DNA from 3 places in the Pseudomonas sp. TE3895 genome. Region 2 is predicted to be linked to each of the others. Evidence: predicted binding sites of a transcription regulator. Region 2 holds the regulator's gene; each other region holds the start of a gene.

Region 1 (4,471 bases), 500 kb from region 2:
TTGCAGGCGCAGGCCATCGGAGGTCTCGACGAAGTTGTCCTTGCTAGGCTGGAAAGAACCCGCCCGCGTGTAAACCTTCGAGCCGTTGTCAGACAGCACGAAGAAGCCCTGGCCCTGGATACCCATGTCCAGCGCGTTGCCCGTAGTGTTTACATCACCCTGGGTGAATTGCTGGGAAATGGCTGCCAGTCGCACACCATTGCCCACCTGGTTCTTGCCCACACCCAGACGGTTGGCGCCCGCATAGACATCCGCGAACTCGGCACGCGAGGCCTTGAACCCCGTGGTATTGACGTTGGCGATGTTGTTGCCGGTGACATCCAGTTGTTTGTTGGCTGCGTACAGACCGCTAAGGCCGATATTGAAAGACATGAATTCGCTCCTTTTGCCGCGCTAGCGGGCCTTAGATACCGATGGTTTGCACGTCGGAGAGGGAGACCTTGCCTACACCGGCAAGGTTGAGCACCATTTCTCCTGAGGCACTGAAGCTGACGCTGGTTACCTTGGCCGGCAACAGCGTGCTCATTTGCACCGCCTCGCCATCGACTGTGGTGCTAGCGGTGAAGGTGTAAGTGCCCGGGTCGACTTTCTCGCCACTGTTGTTGGTACCGTCCCAGATGAAGTCGGCGTAACCGGCTTTCTGCTCACCCAACTCGATGGTCTTGACCGTGTTGCCATCCTTGTCCTTGATAGTGATCTTCGCTTCACTGATTGCCTGAGGCACAACGAACTGGGCATTGAAGCTTTCAGCGGTATCAACCACAGCCTTGTCGTTCTGAACCACCACCGAGCGCCCTACCAGCGACGACGCCTGAAGCGCCTGGGACGAGGCCATTGCACTGGTGATGGAGCTGACCGAATCGTTCAGCGAGGTAATACCTTCCAGGCTGCTGAACTGCGCCAACTGGGCAACGAACTCGCTGTTATCCTGCGGGTCCAGCGGGTTCTGGTGTTGCATCTGGGTGACCAGCAGCTGCAGAAAGGCATCTTTGCCAAGCGAATCGTTGCCGGTCTTGGATGCAGTGTCCGTGGTCTTTTTGGTGCTGGTGCCCACGCCCGACGCCGACAGCACGTCATTGAGGTTTACACCGTTAGTATCGATTGCCATGGTCTGAATTCCTTATCACTGCCCCAGGGTCAGCACTTTCTGCATCATGCTCTTGGCCGTATTCATCAGTTCGGCGTTGGTCTGAAACGCGCGACTGGCGGAGATCATGTCAGCCATCTCCTCGACCACATTGACGTTCGGGTAGTAGACGTAGCCGTCCTTGTTCGCCGCCGGGTGGTTCGGCTCGTAGCGTGCTTCCAGCGTGCTCTGGTCTTCGACGATGCCTTTTACCTGCACGCCCTGCCCTGCCTCGCCCTGGTCTTCGAACAGCGACTGGCTGCTGCCGGCCTGTGCATTCTGGAAAGTGGTGGCGAACACCGGGTGACGGGCGCGGTACGTCTGGTCGATGCTCGAAGACACGGTCTCGGCGTTGGCGATGTTGGACGCCACGGTGTTCAGACGCGTGTTCTGTGCGCTCATGCCGCTACCGGCAATGTTGAAGACACTGGAAAGGGACATGGTCATTCTCCCCGCAGGGCGGAAACCAGCCCTTTGAATTTACTGTTGAGCAAGGTGAAGCTTGCCTGGAAGCCAATCGCGTTTTCGGTGTAGTTCGATTGCTCGATCTGCGCGTCCACGGTGTTCTGGTCGATCGACGGCTGCAGCGGTGTACGGTACTTGAGGGTATCGTCAGCCGCGATGGCGAGGCCTTCGGCTTCGATGTGCCGGCTGTTGGTACGGTCCATGGCGAAGCGGCCGCCTTGCTGCTTGCTGGTCTCGGCGGCGAGCACCGAAGAAAAGTCCATGTCACGCGCCTTGTAATTGGGCGTGTCGGCGTTGGCGATATTGTTGGCCAGCACCTCGGCGCGCTGAGCGCGGAAGCCCAGGGCCTTTTCGTGGATACCAAGCGCCTTGTCGAAACTGATGCTCATGTCGGGGAAACCTTCAGAGGTTGACCGGAATTTCGTTGAGCAAGGTATAGCAAGGGCTGTGCCAACCACTGAAAAGCCCGTGTTTAGGGAGGATTGCGGCGCAGTACTGTCAGGTTGATGCCAGAAAAGCGGCAAAGGCCTTCCGCCTGAGGTGACAAAAGCGGCAATTGATGGGCGGCAAAAGCGGCAAAACAAAAAATTGACGTCAGTGTTTTCCTGTGCGGGCCTCTTCGCGGGTAAACCCGCTCCTACACGCGGCCTGTGCCCAACCACCGACCTATGTCCACCCCCGATCCGTCGTAGGAGCGGGTTTACCCGCGAATACGGTAGCGGCAGCAACGGTGAACGGCGGGTGGAGATTGGCCAGCAGGGCCGACCTCTTCGCGGGTAAACCCGGTCCTACGGGGAGCTCGGCAGGAACAGCGGATAGGCAAACAAAAAGACCGGCATCTCTCGATACCGGCCTTCGTGCTTACTTGGCCTGGTAGATGATCCCCGGGCTGCACTGCACCATCTGGTAATGGTCCGGCAAGCCGTTCAGCGCTTCCGAGGCGCCGAGGAACAGGTAGCCACCGGGCTTGAGGGTACTGTGAATGCGCAGCAGGATGTCCTTCTTCACCTGCGCCGAGAAATAGATCAGCACATTGCGGCAGAACACGATGTCGAACTTGCCCAGGCTGGCATAGCTGTCGAGCAGGTTGAACGAGCGGAATTCGACACGGCTGCGAATCGCTGGCTTGACCGCCCAACGCCCCGGCCCTTTGGGGTCGAAGTAGCGCTGCAGGCGTTCCTGGGACAGGCCGCGGGCAATCGCCAGGCTGTCGTATTCGCCGGTCTTGCAGTTGGTCAGCATGGTGCCGGAGAGGTCGGTGGCGACGATCTGCGCCCCCATCTTCAACTGGCCGAGGTTGCTGCGCTCGAACTCGTCGATCGCCATCGAGATGGAATACGGCTCCTGCCCCGACGAACAGGCCGCCGACCACATGCGCAGGCGCTGGCCGGGGTTGTTGCGGATGAACTCGGGGATCACCTTGTTCTTCAACACCTCAAAGGGGTAGGTGTCGCGAAACCACAGGGTCTCGTTGGTGGTCATGGCATCGACCACCTGCTCGCGCAAACCGCCGCGCGGCTGGGCCTGGATGCGCTGCACCAGCTCACCCAGGCTCTTGATGCCCTGTTGTTCCATCAGCTTGTTGAGACGGCTGGAAACCAGGTACTGCTTATTCTCGCCCAGCAGGATGCCACAGGCTTTCTCCAGGAAGACCCGGAACTGTTCGAAATCCAAATTACCCGTAGACACTACTGCCGCCTCTTTTCAATCACTGGTGCCGGGGGCATGCCCCCGGCTGCTTCAATGCGCTGCCTTGATCCGGTCGACCACCCGTTGGGCCAAGTCGTCCGGCTTGAACTTGGCCAGGAAGTCATCGGCGCCGACCTTCTTGACCATTGCCTGGTTGAACACCCCGGAAAGCGAAGTATGCAGGCAGATGTGCAATTTTTGCATGCGCGGATCGCTGCGAATCTCTGCGGTTAGCGTATAACCGTCCATTTCGGGCATTTCAATGTCCGAGATCATCATCAGGAACTCTTCTTCCGGTTTTTTGCCCTCATCCACCAGCTGACGCAGGTAGTTCAGCGCCTGACGGCCATCATTGAGCGCCACCACCTCGACCCCTACGGTCTGCAGACAACGGCTGACCTGCTTGCGCGCCACCGACGAGTCATCGACGGTCAGCACCCGCATCAACACCGCCTTGTCCTGCACTTCGGCATCGATCACACCGGCCGATACCGACTCGGACGACGGCGACACTTCGGCCAGCACCTTCTCCACGTCGATGATCTCGACCATGCGGTTGTCCACCCGGGTGACCGCGGTGAGGTAGTGATCACGGCCGGTCCCCTTGGGTGGCGGATGGATCTCTTCCCAGTTCATGTTGACGATGCGCTCCACCGAATGCACCAGGAAGCCTTGGGTCTTGGTGTTGTACTCGGTGATGATCACGAAGCTGTTGCGTGTGTCTTCCTGCAGCGGCCGCAACCCGGTGGCCATCGACAAGTCGAGGATCGGGATGGTCGCCCCGCGAATATTGGCAACGCCACGCACCACAGGGTGCGCCTTGGGCAGCAGGGTCAGCGCAGGGCATTGCAGTACTTCCCTGACCTTGAACACATTGATGCCGTAAAGCTGTTCGCCATTGAGGCGGAACAGCAGCAATTCCAGGCGATTCTGCCCCACCAGCTGCGTGCGCTGGTTGACCGAATCCATAACACCCGCCATGCCAGACTCCTTAACGTTTCAGCCTTTCGTTGCAACTCAGGTAGCGAGTCGGCACGGGCTTTGCTTTTTTGAGTGTCATGCACACGAAAACGACATTTTCCCGACGATTGACACGCCTGCTGACTGGCCCGCTGGCCACGCTGTGCCTGCTGATGCCCGGCGTTCGCACGGTGGCGAACGCGTTCACCTTGCCTGAACAGCTTATCGGTG
Region 2 (4,471 bases):
TGGTGGCCGCACGCAGTCGATCACGGACCTCCTTGCGATCGAGCATGCTGGCGATCTGACGCAGAAGTTCAAGGTGGGCATCGGTGGCCGCTTCGGGCACCAGCAGCACAAACAACAGGTCCACCGGCGCGCCATCAATGGCGTCGTAATCGATAGGCGCTTCCAGGTGCAGCAGGGCGCTGACTGGCGCGGAGCATCCTTCAAGCCGGCAGTGCGGGATGGCGATGCCATTGCCAAAACCGGTAGAACCGAGCTTTTCCCGGGCTACCAGTTTTTCGAAGACGTCCTGCATCTCCAGTTCTGGCACTTGGTCGGCGATGACAGTGGCGACCTTTTCCAGGGCGCGCTTCTTGCTGCCGCCCGGCACGTTCACGAGGGAACGGCCGGGGGTCAGGATGGTTTCAAGTCGGATCATGGATGAGGGGGATCAGCGGGCAGCTGCACCTTGCAGCAGGCTTTGCTGTTTTTCCTTGTGTTTTTTCAGTTGGCGGTCGAGCTTGTCGGCCAAGGCGTCGATCGCTGCATACATGTCTTCGTGTTCGGCGTTGGCTACCACTTCGCCGCCGGGAATCTGCAGGGTCGCCTCGACCTTCTGCTGAAGCTTCTCGACTTTCATGATTACCTGCACGTTGGTGATCTTGTCGAAGTGACTCTCCACGCGGGCGAGCTTTTCAAGCACGTAATCGCGCAGTGGCTGGGTGACTTCTACATGCTGTCCACTGATATTGACTTGCATACAGCTTCTCCTTTGTTGCCCGTGCATAAAGAGGCAGGTCTTGCACCTGCCACGAAAACGCTGTGGCACATCTCAGGGGCTACATCAGTCGCTTGCGTTCGCTCGACGGTGCGATGCCGAGGGACTCGCGGTACTTGGCGACGGTGCGACGGGCTACCTGGATGCCTTGTGCCTCCAGTAAACCAGCGATCTTGCTGTCACTCAATGGCTTTTTCTGATTTTCCGCCGCAACCAGTTTCTTGATGATCGCGCGGATCGCCGTGGACGAGCATTCTCCGCCTTCGGAGGTGCTGACATGGCTGGAGAAAAAGTATTTCAGTTCGTAGATGCCACGCGGGGTGTGCATGTATTTCTGCGTGGTAACCCGCGAGATGGTCGATTCGTGCATGCCTACGGCTTCGGCAATGTCATGCAGTACCAACGGCTTCATCGCTTCGTCGCCGTGGTCGAGGAAGCCGCGCTGGTGCTCGACGATCTGCGTGGCAACTTTCATCAGGGTTTCGTTACGGCTTTGCAGGCTCTTGATGAACCAACGCGCTTCCTGCAGCTGGTTGCGCATGAAGGTGTTGTCGGCACTGGTGTCGGCACGGCGCACGAAGCCGGCGTATTGTGGGTTGACGCGCAGGCGTGGGATGGCTTCCTGGTTCAGTTCTACCAGCCAACGGTCGCTGTCCTTGCGCACGATGACGTCGGGCACCACGTACTCGGGCTCGCTGGACTCGATCTGCGAACCAGGGCGCGGGTTAAGGCTTTGCACCAGTTCGATGACCTGGCGCAGCTCGTCTTCCTTGATTTTCATCCGCCGCATCAGCTGGCTGTAGTCACGGCTGCCGAGCAGGTCGATGAAATCGGTGACCAGGCGCTTGGCTTCGGTCATCCACGGGGTTGTAGCGGGCAGTTGGCGCAGTTGCAGCAACAGGCATTCGCCCAGATTGCGGGCGCCGACGCCAGCCGGCTCGAACTGCTGGATGCGGTGCAGTACGGCTTCGACCTCGTCCAGCTCGATATCCAGCTCCGGGTCGAACCCTGCGCAGATTTCTTCGAGTGTGTCTTCCAGGTAGCCCTGGCCGTTGATGCTGTCGATCAGGGTCACGGCAATCAAGCGGTCGGTGTCGGACATCGGCGCCAGGTTCAACTGCCACAGCAGGTGGCTTTGCAGGCTTTCGCCGGCCGATGTGCGCGTGGTGAAGTCCCATTCGTCATCATCGTTGCTCGGCAGGCTGCTGGCGCTGGTCTGGTAGATGTCTTCCCAGGCCGTATCGACGGGGAGCTCGTTGGGGATGCGCTCGCTCCACTCACCGTCTTCCAGGTTGTCGGCGCTGACGGTGCTTTCCTGGAAACTGTTGTCCTGAACTTCGGCGGCCGGCTTGTTCTCGGCGTTGTCGGCCATCGGGTCGCTGTTGTCGAAGTCTTCGCCGTCTTCCTGACGTTCGAGCATCGGGTTCGACTCCAGCGCTTCCTGGATTTCCTGTTGGAGGTCCAGGGTAGAGAGCTGGAGCAGGCGGATGGCCTGTTGCAACTGAGGTGTCATCGTCAGTTGCTGGCCCATTTTTAGGACGAGCGATGGTTTCATGGCAGGGGCTTAATACCTTGTTCGCCGGCGCGCATGCGCCATCCACTACACGAGGGCGCCGAAGCGCCAGATCAAGCAAGTTTTATGCCTTAAATTGTAGCGTTTGCCTAGAGTACCGTAACAACTTTACCCGCAGTTTCAGGGCTGTTTGCCAGTACTTCAGGCGCGTGCCGGGTCAGAGGCGGAACTCGTGGCCCAGGTAAACTTCTTTGACCAAGTCGTTTGCCAGGATGGTTTCAGCGTCGCCTTCGGCGATCAATCGGCCATCGTTGACGATATAAGCGGTTTCGCAGATATCCAAGGTTTCACGCACGTTGTGGTCGGTAATCAGTACACCGATACCTTTGGCCTTGAGGTGGTGGATGATCTGCTTGATGTCGCCGACCGAAATCGGGTCGACACCGGCGAACGGTTCGTCCAGCAGGATGAACTTGGGTGCGGTCGCCAGGGCGCGCGCAATTTCGACGCGGCGGCGTTCACCACCGGACAGGCTCATGCCGAGATTGTCCCGGATGTGGCTGATGTGGAACTCCTGAAGCAGGCTTTCCAGCTCTTTGCGGCGGCCGTCCCGATCGAGGTCCTTGCGGGTCTCGAGGATGGCCATGATGTTGTCGGCGACCGACAGCTTGCGGAAGATCGAGGCTTCCTGCGGCAGGTAGCCGATACCGGCGCGGGCGCGGCCGTGCATGGGCTGGTGGCTGACATCGAGGTTGTCGATCAGTACGCGGCCCTGTTCGGCCTGGACCAGCCCGACAATCATGTAGAAGCAGGTGGTCTTGCCGGCGCCGTTGGGGCCGAGCAGGCCGACGATCTGGCCGCTGTCGATAGACAGGCTGACATCACGTACTACCTGCCGCCCCTTGTAGCTCTTTGCCAGGTGCTGGGCTTTGAGGGTTGCCATTTACTCGGCCTTCTTCTTGGGCTGGATCACCATGTCGATGCGCTGACGGGGTGTTGTCACATTGCCACCACGGCCGGCGGTCGCCACCTGGGTCTGAGTGTTGTAGACGATCTTTTCGCCTTCGGTGGTATTGCCTTCGCTCTCGACCTTGGCGCGGTCGGTGAGAATGACCAAGTCCTTCTGCGACTGGTACTGGATGGTTACGCCCCAGCCTTTCATCTTGTCCGGCTTGGCTGCGCTCTGCTGCTGCTCGAAGTAGGCCAGGTTGCCCACCGAGGTCACTACATCGATATCGCCAGAGGCGGAGCGGGTAATGGTCACGGTGTTGCCTTTGATCATCATCGAACCCTGAGTGATGATCACGTCGCCGGTGTAAGTGGCCACGCCTTGTTTGTCATCCAGGTGAGCGTTGTCGGCCTGGATGCGGATAGGCTGGTCACGGTCGTTCGGCAGGGCGAGGGCGCTCGCGCTTCCCAGTGCTGCGCTCAGGCTGAGCAAAAGGGGGAGGGTTTTAACGAGCCTCATACTGTCCTCTTACGTTAGAGAGCAAGTCCATCTTGCCTTCTTTCAAATACGCTTTCATGCCTTTGCCCGTAGTTGTGCCTCCGGCGCCGTCGATTCTAACGGCTTGCTCGGTCTGCGCATATTGCTTCTGCGGGAACACGGTCATGCGTGAGCTGGTAATGATGGTTTCACGCTGCCTTTCATCGGTGCGGGCAATCCGTACCTTGTCGATCAGTTCGACCTCGGTACCGTCAGGATTGACCTCGGCGCGCGTGCTCTGCACATGCCACGGGTACTCGGTGCCGCGGTACAGGTGCAGGTCCGGTGTGGTCACCTGGGTGACTTCGCTGGTCTTGAGGTGTTCGATTCTGTCGGCGGTCATTTCGTATTGCAGCTTGCCGTCGGGCAGGAACTGCACGCTGTGGGCGTTGATCGCGTAGTAATCGATGGCGCTTTCGTCGACCTGGGCCACGGGCTTGTCGAGGAAGCTTTCCGGGCTGACATTCCAGTAGCCAATGGCTACCAACAGGGCGGCTATCGCCCCCAGCAGCACAATGTTTCGGGCTTTCTTGCTGAGCATGGGCAGCCTTACAGGTAGTTGGCGTTGGCAGCGTCCAGGGTGCCCTGGGCCTGCATGATCAATTCGCAGAATTCACGGGCCGCGCCTTCGCCGCCACGTGCCTGGGTCACGCCGTGGGCGTGCTGGCGTACGAACGGTGCGGCGTTGGCTACGGCCATGCCCAGAGCCACCCGGCGA
Region 3 (4,471 bases), 3.7 Mb from region 2:
CGCCCGGCTGGGTGTCGCTGAAAAGGACCAGGTAGCCGTTCGCTCACGCCGGGGGCACGCCGTGTTGCCGGTGCGCATCAGTGACCGGGTCATGCCGGGCAACTGCTTTGCGCCGTTTCACTGGAATGACCTGATCGGCGAGCAATTGGCGATCAATGCCGCGACCTGCGATGCGGTCGACCCGCTGTCGCTGCAGCCTGCCTTCAAACACTGCGCCGTAGCCCTGGAGCGGGTCGCAGGTGAGCGCATCGACGCCCTTGATCTGAACACTGCCACTGTAGAGCCTGTCCGCATGCCGACCGCCACCCTGTCCCGTCTGCTTGGCCTGCACACCCTGCCGGTTCCGGTGCTGGCCGAAGAAGAGCGTCATTACCTGCAAGGTTTCCTGCTGGGCCTGGACCAGGCCCGCGCCGAGGGCGTACCCCGCCTGCCGGCCAGTGCGCCGCTGGCTGCCAGCCGTCGTTTGTTTGTCGACGGTTTGCTGGCCGGGCTGTTCGCCCAGCCTGCAACTGCGCCCATCGCGGCACAGGCCGCGCCATGGCATCAGGTGCTGTGGGCCTCGCAGACCGGCAATGGTGAGCAGCTGGCGGAACGCTGTGCCGCGCGCCTGCGCGGTGCCGGTCTGAACGTGCAACTCAGCTGCCTGGAGGCGGTCAGCCCAAGCCAGCTGCAGGGTGTTGCCAGTGTGGTGTTGATCGCCAGCACCTTTGGCGATGGCGACGCGCCCGACAGCGGCGCGGCATTCTGGCAGGCCTTGCAGGGCGAGGAGGGCGCCCACTGCGCCGGGCTGCCCTATGCCGTACTGGCCTTGGGCGACTCCAGTTACGACCAGTTCTGCGGTTTTGGCCGCAAGCTCGACCAGCGCCTGGCCGAGCTGGGAGGGCAGCGCCTGCTGCCACGGGTGGACTGCGAGCCAGACTTCGACGAAGCCTTTGCCGGCTGGATCGAAGCGTTATTGCCTGCACTGGACAGCACTGCGGCGCCACAACCGGCGAGCGAACCTGCACCCGTATCGGCCTTCAGCAAGCAGCAACCCTGGATGGCCACCGTACTGGAAAACCGCCTGCTCAATGGCCCCGGCGCCAGCAAGGAAACCCGCCAGCTGGTCTTCGACCTGGGCGGCAGCGGCTTCAGTTATGCTGCCGGCGATGCCCTGGGCGTATGGCCGCGCAACTGCCCGGCCCTGGTAGAAGAGCTGCTGACACTGATGCAGCTCGATGGCCAGGCGATGGTCGAGCTTAAAGGTCATTGCGCCATGCCATTGGCCGAAGCCCTGCAAACACACCTGGAAATTGCCAAGGTCACTGCGCAACAACTGCAGGCATTTGCCAGCAATGCGCCTGACCTGCAGCGCTTGCTGCAGCCTGAATGCAAGGCCGAGCTGCAAGATTGGCTGTGGGGCCGGCAGTTGGTCGATGTGCTGCGCGCCTTCCCCCAGCAGTTGCCGCTGGCCAGCTGGCTGGAACTGCTCAAGCCATTGCAGCCGCGGCTCTATTCGATCAGTTCCAGCCCGCTGGCGCACCCAGGCCAGGTGCATCTGACGGTATCGACGGTGCGTTATGGCGAACGTAAAGGCGTGTGCTCAAGCTTTCTTGCCGACCGTGCGCAGGTGCAAAAGGTGGCGATCTTCCCGCAGGTGTCGAAGCACTTTCGCTTGCCCGAGGACGACAGCGTGCCGGTGATCATGGTGGGCCCTGGTACTGGCATTGCACCGTTCCGTGCGTTCCTCGAGGAGCGAGAGGCACGGGGGGCAAAAGGCGACAACTGGCTGTTCTTCGGCGAGCAGTACGCAGCGACCGATTTCTATTACCAGGAGCAGTTGCAGGCCTGGCAGGCGGCGGGGCACCTGCGGCTGGACACGGCGTTCTCGCGGGACCAGGTCGAGAAGATCTATGTGCAGCAGCGCATGCTCGAGCAGGGTGCGCTGCTGTGGCAATGGCTGGAGGCGGGGGCGTATTTCTATGTGTGTGGCGATGCGCAGCGCATGGCCAGGGATGTGGATGCGGCGTTGCGGGTGATCGTCGCCGAGCATGGCCGGATGGATGCGGCGGCGGCTGCGGCTTATGTCGAAGGCTTGAGCAAGGCCAGGCGTTATCGGCGCGATGTGTACTGAAGTGCTCCAAGATGGGGTGTTGTGCACCTTGAATGTGCATTGGCTGGGAGGGCCCAGCGCAAGTGTAGGAGCGGGTTTACCCGCGAAGAGGCCGACACAGGCAACCCAGGCAACCCACGCAACCCAGGCAACCCGATTGGCACGCTCCCTGCTTAACCTTGGATACAACAAAGCCCACTGATCAACGGCGATCAACCGGGCCCCCTACCGTGATGAATACAGGCAAAGGCGCCTGGAGCTTCGGCTCCAGGCGCTTTTTTTTTGATCGAGGATCGGCTTATGAAGGCAACAGCGAGCAGCGGGCAACGAGAGCGACTGGTCATCGTCGGCAACGGCATGGTCGGCCACCATTGCGTCGAACAACTGGTCAGTCGCGGCGCCCTGCAGCGCTTCGAGGTGCGGGTATTCGGCGAAGAGCGCCAACGCGCGTATGACCGCGTGCACCTGTCCGAATACTTCGGCGGCAGCTGTGCCGAAACCCTGGCCCTGTGTGAGCACGATTTCTACGACGCCAATGGCGTGCACCTGCACCTGGGTGAGGCCGTGCTGGAGGTCGACCGCGAGCGCCGCGAAGTTGTCACTGCCGAAGGTCGCTATGGCTACGACCAACTGGTGCTGGCCACCGGCTCCTATCCCTTCGTGCCGCCGATCGAAGGCTCCAGCGGCAATGCCCGCCTGGTCTACCGCACCCTGGACGACCTCGATGGCATTCGTGCTGCCGCAGGCGGTGCCCGCCGGGGGGTGGTGGTCGGCGGTGGCCTGCTTGGCCTGGAAGCGGCCAACGCTCTCAAGTCGCTGGGGCTGGAAGCCCACGTGGTGGAATTCGCCCCACGGCTGATGCCGGTACAGCTGGACGGCGAGGGCGGTGCCGCGTTGAAGGCGCAGATCGAAGCGCTGGGTGTGGGGGTGCACCTGTCGCGCGCCACCCAGTCGGTCAGTGCCGGTGAAACCTACCGCTATCGCATGAACTTCGACGGTGGTGAGCACCTGGAAACCGACCTGATCGTGTTCTCCGCCGGTATCCGCCCACAGGATGCACTGGGCCGGGGCTGCGGCCTGGACATCGCCGCACGCGGTGGCGTGGTCATCGATAACCACTGCCGCAGCAGCGACCCACGCATCTTCGCCATCGGCGAGTGCGCCTCGTGGAACGGCAGCGTGTTCGGCCTGGTCGCCCCGGGCTACAGCATGGCGCGCAACCTGGCTGGGCTGCTGATGGGCGAGGCGGCGGTGGCGTTCACCGGCGCCGACATGTCGACCAAGCTCAAGCTGCTGGGTGTGGATGTCGGTTCGATCGGCGATGCCCACGGTGCCACGCCGGGCGCGCGCAGCTATCGCTTCATCGATGAAGCCAACAGCGCTTACCGCCGTTTGGTGGTGGATGCCAGCGGCAAGCACGTGCTCGGCGCGGTGCTGGTCGGCGACAACAGCTATTACGACACCCTGTTGCAGTACGCCCAGAACGGCATCGCCCTGCCGGCCGACCCGGCAGCGCTGATCCTGCCGCAAGGCGGTGGTGCGCCGGCCTTGGGCGCCGATGCGCTGCCCGACAGCGCGACCATCTGCTCCTGCCACAACGTCAGCAAGGGGGCGGTGTGCGCCGCGATCGACAGTGGCTGTAGCGACCTCGCTGCGGTCAAGGGCTGCACCAAGGCCGCGACCGGCTGCGGCGGTTGCGCGGCCCTGCTCAAGCAAGTCTTCGAGCACGAACTGACGGCCCGCGGCGTGGCGGTGGACAAGAGCCTGTGCGAGCACTTTGCCTACACCCGGCAGGAGCTGTACGGGTTGGTGCGGGTGGAGGGTATCCGCACCTTCAGCGAACTGCTCGAGCGCCATGGCAAGGGCCATCTGGGGTGTGACATCTGCAAGCCGGCGGTGGGCAACATTCTCGCCTCGTGCTGGAACCAGCCGATCATGGACCCGGCGCTGGTGCCGCTGCAGGACACCAACGACACCTTCATGGCCAACATGCAGAAAAACGGCACCTATTCGGTGGTGCCGCGCATTCCCGGTGGTGAAATAACCCCCGACAAGCTCATCGTCATCGGCCAGGTGGCCAAGAAATACGACCTGTACACCAAGATCACCGGTGGCCAGCGCATCGACCTGTTCGGCGCCCAGTTGCACGAGCTGCCGCTGATCTGGGGCGAACTGATCGAGGCCGGCTTCGAAACCGGCCATGCCTACGGCAAGTCGACCCGCACGGTAAAGTCGTGCGTGGGCAGCACCTGGTGCCGTTACGGCGTGCAGGACAGTGTCGCCATGGCCCTGCGCCTGGAAGACCGCTACAAGGGCCTGCGCAGCCCCCACAAGCTCAAGTTCGCGGTATCGGGTTGCACCCGTGAATGCGCCGAGGCG

Evidence for each region. The regulator sigma-54, encoded in region 2, starts transcription at its own class of promoters, with help from an activator protein. The targets are predictions, from matches to a motif close to ANTGGCATNNANNTTGCTNT.
Region 1: the regulator sigma-54 is predicted to act here: its motif matches at 2,027-2,046, upstream of flgB (flagellar basal body rod protein FlgB).
Region 3: the regulator sigma-54 is predicted to act here: its motif matches at 2,249-2,268, upstream of nirB (nitrite reductase large subunit NirB).

Annotation. Positions count from the first base shown of each region.
Region 1 is NZ_JBWBQE010000001.1:2,494,718-2,499,188, reverse strand. It holds gene ACZ889_RS11355 (flagellar hook-basal body complex protein) at 1-372, opposite strand, end outside; gene flgD (flagellar hook assembly protein FlgD) at 404-1,108, opposite strand; gene flgC (flagellar basal body rod protein FlgC) at 1,124-1,567, opposite strand; gene flgB (flagellar basal body rod protein FlgB) at 1,570-1,980, opposite strand; gene cheR (protein-glutamate O-methyltransferase CheR) at 2,453-3,280, opposite strand; gene ACZ889_RS11330 (chemotaxis protein CheV) at 3,332-4,261, opposite strand; gene flgA (flagellar basal body P-ring formation chaperone FlgA) at 4,339-4,471, shown strand, end outside.
Region 2 is NZ_JBWBQE010000001.1:1,992,835-1,997,305, forward strand. It holds gene ptsN (PTS IIA-like nitrogen regulatory protein PtsN) at 1-415, opposite strand, end outside; gene hpf (ribosome hibernation-promoting factor, HPF/YfiA family) at 428-736, opposite strand; gene ACZ889_RS08980 (RNA polymerase factor sigma-54) at 816-2,309, opposite strand; gene lptB (LPS export ABC transporter ATP-binding protein) at 2,485-3,210, opposite strand; gene lptA (lipopolysaccharide transport periplasmic protein LptA) at 3,211-3,735, opposite strand; gene lptC (LPS export ABC transporter periplasmic protein LptC) at 3,722-4,294, opposite strand; gene ACZ889_RS09000 (KdsC family phosphatase) at 4,303-4,471, opposite strand, start outside.
Region 3 is NZ_JBWBQE010000001.1:5,692,366-5,696,836, reverse strand. It holds gene ACZ889_RS25735 (bifunctional nitrate reductase/sulfite reductase flavoprotein subunit alpha) at 1-2,113, shown strand, start outside; gene nirB (nitrite reductase large subunit NirB) at 2,393-4,471, shown strand, end outside.